2 regions of the Paenibacillus sp. FSL H7-0442 genome follow, and region 1 is predicted to be linked to the other one. Evidence: riboswitches for the same ligand, from Rfam matches in the RefSeq annotation. Region 1 holds a riboswitch; the other holds the start of a gene.
The links. A riboswitch is a leader RNA that binds a small molecule or an ion and turns the genes downstream of it on or off. The one in region 1 is predicted to bind thiamine pyrophosphate.
Positions count from the first base shown of each region.

Region 2: linked by a shared signal. The riboswitch ahead of thiC (phosphomethylpyrimidine synthase ThiC) and the one ahead of tenA (thiaminase II) in region 1 are both predicted to bind thiamine pyrophosphate.

Region 1 covers NZ_CP151963.1:4,407,423-4,410,571, forward strand. Annotated here, with positions in the region: gene MHH57_RS19360 (AEC family transporter) at 4-957, shown strand; TPP riboswitch at 1,136-1,238, shown strand; gene tenA (thiaminase II) at 1,375-2,064, shown strand; gene thiM (hydroxyethylthiazole kinase) at 2,139-2,981, shown strand; gene thiD (bifunctional hydroxymethylpyrimidine kinase/phosphomethylpyrimidine kinase) at 2,978-3,149, shown strand, end outside.
Region 2 covers NZ_CP151963.1:832,023-835,171, forward strand. Annotated here, with positions in the region: gene MHH57_RS03690 (IclR family transcriptional regulator) at 189-932, shown strand; TPP riboswitch at 1,088-1,200, shown strand; gene thiC (phosphomethylpyrimidine synthase ThiC) at 1,388-3,149, shown strand, end outside.

The DNA of each region.
Region 1 (3,149 bases):
TCTATGAGTGTCGGACATATCTTGTATATTTTGGTGCCGATTTTTTTCGTTATTATTTTAGGGTGGTTAGCGGGGCATTACAAAAGCTTTGATGCCTCTTCCTCCAAAACCCTAAATGCGCTCGTTACCAAATTTGCACTACCTGCGCATCTATTCATCGGTATTACGACAACGGACAGGAAAGCGCTCATCGAGCAATGGCCATTCCTGCTGGCCCTGTTCATTGGCATTGTCGGCTTTTTTACCGTTCTCCTTCTACTGTCCCGCTTTGCGGGGAAGCAGTCGGTCAAGGATGCCGCCATGTTTGCTTTGAACTCGGCACAGCCGACCTTTGCTTTTATGGGCATTCCTGTGCTTGGAGCCATCTACGGTTCCGCTGCTGTCGCCATTCCGATTGCGCTTACCGGGATCGTAGTCAATGCCGTCCTTGACCCGGCGGCTACCATTATAGCTACCGTAGCCAGCAGGAATTCAGGCAAAGAACGGAACGGTCACCTCGGAAGGTTAATCTGGGACTCCATTCTTCATGGATTAAAAGAACCGCTGGCGCTGGTTCCACTGATTGGTGTAATTTTGACCTTGTTCGGCTTCCATTCACCGGATTTGTTGAACAAATCGTTGAATCAAATCGGAGACATTACGTCCGGGGCCGCTTTATTCGCTGTCGGAGTGACCATTGGCGTACGCAACATTAGTTTTAGTGTAAGTGCCTTTGCCATCGCACTGTTAAAAACAATTGTACAGCCTTTATTAATGCTGCTGATCGCCTACCTATGCGGTCTGTCGTCTGCAGATACTGTGAAGGCAGTTCTGCTCGTTTCCTTCCCGGGTTCAGCAGTCGCTGCTATGATCGCCACCCGTTTTGAAAGCCTGGAATCAGAAACAGCCTCCTCCTTTGTCATCAGTGCTGTCATATCGCTCGTTACACTCCCAGTACTGATTTCTCTATTGGTATAAATGCTGATTATTTAGACATTGGAGCCTGCCGCGAATTCCTTCGTGTAGACGGAACTGATCTTCTCCAGCGCCTTTTTCCCTCTCGGAAGCGAACTTCAGCTCTGTCGTTTGGCCCTTGACCAGATAGACATGTTTGACATAGCGTATGAACGTATGTACAGTAATAGTCAAAAGAATAGAAGTCCACTAGGGGAGCCGCTATGGCTGAGACAAGAACGTATCTTGGACCCTTTGAACCTGATCTAGTTCGTACTAGCGTAGGAAAGTGGAGCCTTCGTATATAAGGTTTCAAGCGTTTTTTGCGTATTGGGCCTATTGTTGAAGCCGCTCCATTTTTCTGGGGCGGCTTTTTAGCGTTGTTCCGGAATTATATTCTTACAGGACTTCTTGCTCTTCAATTTTATGGAGGTGGCGAAATTGAGTTTTACACAAGAACTCCGTCGGCAGGCGGACGGCATTTTTCAAGCGATTTTTGAGCATCCCTTTGTGAGAGGTATTGCTGAAGGAAGTTTGACAAGGGGACAGCTGATTCACTATGTAAAACAGGACTTTGAATATTTGAACGCCTACATGCGGATATACGGCATCGCAATCTCCAAATGCACGAATCGGGAGGACATGGATGTATTTAATGAACAAATCTCTTTTATTCTCCACAGCGAGGTTCATCCGCATCAAAATTTCTGTGCTGTCGCAGGGGTGACCTATGAAGAATTGCAGGGATATCCGCTCGCTCCGTCGGCTCATCACTATATCCGGCACATGCTGACGGTTGCGCATGAGGGCAACCTGGGCGAGATCTTGGCTGTGCTGCTGCCATGTATGTGGACGTATGCCGAGATTGGCCGCAGGCTGCTAGATGAAGTAAAGCCGGATAAGTCCCATCCGTTCTATGAATGGATTGGCTTTTATGGAGACCAGCTTGATGATACAACACTCAAGTTCCGAGAACGTGTAGATGCTTGGGCGGAAGGGGCAACGGCTGCTGAGCGGGAGCGGATGATTGAGCATTTTATACTGAGCTGCCAGCTGGAATATAAGTTCTGGGACATGGCTTATAAGCAGGAAGAATGGCCGGTCCAGATGCAGGCAGCGGTCTTGGAATAGTCAGCCTGTCAATTCGATGAGTGAAGTACGGTTAATGTCCTGTTAAACCACCAACTATAGAGAGGATAATCATGATGAGTACATGGGAAAAAAGTTATTCGGATCTCCTAACGAAGGTACAAAATAGCAAACCCCTCGTTCACAATATCACCAATGTGGTAGTCACCAACTTTACCGCCAACGGCCTGTATGCATTGGGTGCCTCCCCAGTGATGGCCTATGCACCCGAGGAAGTAGCAGACATGGCAAAAATAGCGGGAGCCGTCGTATTAAACATCGGTACGCTGAACCGCGAACTGGTGGATGCCATGATCATTGCTGGACAATCAGCAAATGCACACGGTGTTCCAGTCCTGCTAGATCCGGTCGGTGCGGGAGCAACAAGCTTTAGAACCGAGTCTGCACTGCGAATCCTGAATGAAGTCAAAATCTCCTTGGTACGAGGCAACGCGGCCGAAGTCGCGCATCTTGTTGGAGAAGCGCGTGAGATTAAAGGCGTAGATGCTGGTGACAGTGCTGACAGCGGCCATGTCGATCTGGCAATTCGGGCTGCTCGAGTGCTCAATACAATGGTTGTCATCACTGGAAAAGAAGACGTCATCACCGATGGGGCCGAAGCACGAATGATAAGCGGCGGAGACGTACTGCTCACGAAGGTAACCGGAGCAGGCTGCCTGCTGACCTCTGTGTTAGGTGCCTTTGCAGCTGTTGAACCCAACCTGCTGCTCGCAGGTACAGCAGGCTTGGCATTTTACAGTGCAGCAGCTTCCCGAGCCGCAGCACGTACCGCAGAGCTAGGGCCAGGCAGCTTCCAGATTGCCTTTCTCGACGAGCTCGCCAAACTACATACTGGTTCGCTAGAGGGGCATGTCACGATCCGTGAAGCTGGAACAACTACAGCAGGTGGTGCGCGATGACAGACACTCGTGTACCCAGAGCACTGACGATTGCCGGCTCAGACAGTGGCGGCGGGGCCGGAATTCAAGCCGATCTCAAAACCTTTCAAGAGCTTGGCGTATACGGCATGTCAGCTATTACGGCCATTACTGTACAGAACACCTTAGGGGTCCACGGCGTATATCCGC
Region 2 (3,149 bases), 2.2 Mb from region 1:
TTATCCAAAGTCAACGCCTGAACCGGAAAAGTAAAAATGATGCAAAGAATTGTCGATGTTTGTTCTCGTTCTGTAATATGGTTGTCACAAAAACATCGGTTTACAGTAGCCGCGACTATTCTATATAATTTATGTAACCATGTTTCATAGTGTGAAACGAATATGGATACAAGAGGAGCGGTTCACGAATGGAAGACCGTAAATTAACCGTTCGCGCTGTAGAGCGTGCACTTGATATATTGCTGTGTTTTACCGCAGATTCGGATCTTGGCCTAACGGAGATTGCCTCCAAAATTGGTCTACATAAAAGCACGGTTCATCGGCTGCTGACTACGTTGGAGGATCGGGGCTTTGTCGTTCGGAATGCCGAAACGGAAAAATATCGACTTGGCTTCCGCATTTGGGAGCTATCCACACATTTGTCCCAAAGTGACGAGCCGGCGGTGTTGTTACAGCCTGCAATGGAAGGACTGCGTGACCGTCTGGGCGAAACGGTCAGCTTGTACTTACGGGACGGCAGCATGCGTATTCGCATACAAGCCGTGCAGAGCAATCAGGCGATCCGCAGGGTTGCGCCTGTGGGTGCGCGTATGCCGCTGGCTGTAGGAGCCTCCAGTAAGGTGCTGGCTGCCTTTATGCCGCCGCAGGAGCTGGAAGCCCTGCTAAGCGGGAATGAATGGCCGCCCTCGGTAGACGCGGAGGTCTATAAAGCCCAGCTGCAGGACATTCGCGAGAAGGGCTATGCGACCAGCTATGAAGAACGGGAGCCAGGGGCCGCTGCTGTGGCAGCACCAATTGTGAACCGGAAGGGACAGGTCACTGCGGCTTTATCTGTATCCGGTCCGGTCAGTCGGCTTGCACCCGAGACGCTACATGACTTTGCTCCGATTTTGATCGAAGCGGCGAAGGAAATGGGGCTTATGCTTCCGTAACAAGAATGAATGCAGTTGAAGCAAGCAAAGTGATTTGATGAGGAGCGTCTTCTTGCTAAATGAAACCTAGAAGGGTTGCCAAAGCCATAAATTTGAAGTAGTCTGATAAGGATGGCGGGATGTCTGTTATGTCCGCCTCATGTGAATAGAAGTATCGCAGTTACTGGGGGAGCCTGTAATGCCGGGCTGAGATGGAATCGTGTAAGATTCCGGACCCTTTGCACCTGATCTGGATCATACCAGCGTAGGGAAGTAATCGGCCATTGAAATGTATACGCAGCTGCTGTCTACGGTGACGCATTGGAATAGGATTATTCCACATGTGCACGGTCTGGATAGCTGCCTCGTTAGATTAGCCGGTTCCCTCGGGAACCGGCTTTTTTGCATAGATCAGCGCCACCCTGGGAATGGTTCCGGATCGGTGTGTCATTTCATCGAAACAGGAGGAATGGACAATGAAGCCGACAGAAGTAGAAGGAACAAAAGGAACAGAATTTAAATCAGCAGAAGTAAGGTTGGCAGGAACAAGGGAAGTTGGGGTAGAGAAGACAAACGGGGAGCAAGCCAGTGGGGTAACGCCCTTTCCAGGGAGCCGTAAGGTATATATTCAAGGCTCGCGGCCGGACATTGCCGTCCCAGAGCGGGAAATTGCTCTTCATCCTACACATACGCCGCAGGGCACGGAGCATCATGAGCCATTGCGTGTGTACGATACGAGCGGTCCCATGACTGACGAAGCCTATCAGGTCGATATCCGTCAGGGCCTGCCTCCATTACGGCGAGCTTGGGCACTGGAACGGGGCGATGTGGAGGCTTACGAGGGACGCGCCGTCAAACCGGAGGATAATGGACTGAAACCTGGCTCCAAACGGGAGACAGTTGAATTTCCCGGCGTGACCAACCGTCCGCTTCGTGCTTCGCAAGGTCGTACAGTGACGCAAATGCATTATGCACGGCAAGGGATCATTACGCCCGAAATGGAATTTGCGGCGATCCGCGAAGGGGTGGAGCCTGAGTTTGTACGGCAGGAATTGGCGGCTGGACGAGCCATTTTGCCTTCGAATATCAATCACCCGGAAAGTGAGCCGATGGTCATTGGGCGTCATTTTCACGTGAAGATCAATGCGAACATTGGTAATTCTGCGGTTACCTCCTCGATTGAGGAGGAAGTGGAGAAAATGACCTGGGCTGTGCGTTGGGGCTCGGATACAGTTATGGACCTATCCACAGGCCGTAATATCCATACCACACGTGAATGGATCATTCGGAATTCTCCTGTACCGATTGGAACTGTGCCGCTGTATCAGGCACTTGAAAAGGTGAACGGCGAAGCAGAAGCGCTGACGTGGGAGTTGTATCGCGATACGCTGATCGAGCAGGCGGAGCAGGGAGTGGACTATTTTACAATTCATGCGGGTGTATTGCTGCGGTATATACCGATGACGGCGAATAGAATGACGGGAATTGTGTCCCGTGGCGGGTCGATCATGGCAGCCTGGTGCCTTGCGCACCATCAGGAGAATTTTTTGTATACACATTTTGAAGAAATCTGCGAAATTATGAAAGCCTATGATGTGGCCTTTTCTCTCGGGGATGGTCTACGTCCAGGTAGTATCTATGATGCGAATGATGAAGCACAGTTTGCAGAGCTGGAAACGTTGGGCGAGCTAACGCAAATCGCATGGAAGCATGATGTTCAGGTCATGATTGAGGGGCCGGGACATGTCCCTATGCATAAAATCAAAGAGAATGTGGATTTACAAATGGAGATTTGTAAGGAAGCTCCTTTCTATACCTTGGGACCGCTCACGACGGATATTGCCCCCGGATATGATCATATTACCTCAGCCATCGGGGCGGCGATGATCGGTTGGTTCGGGACGTCCATGCTGTGCTATGTTACGCCTAAGGAGCATTTGGGTCTTCCGAATAAGGATGATGTCCGTGAGGGTGTCATTACCTACAAAATTGCGGCACATGCTGCCGATCTGGCGAAGGGCCATCCACGGGCGCAGCAGCGGGATGATGCTTTGTCCAAGGCACGCTTTGAGTTCCGCTGGCGGGATCAGTTCAATCTGTCGCTTGATCCCGAGCGGGCCTTGTCCTACCATGATGAAACGCTACCAGCAGAGGGAGCCAAGGAAGCACATTTTTGCTCGATGTGCGGCCCAAAATTTTGTAGTATGCGCATCACGCAGGACATTCGCGCCTATGCAG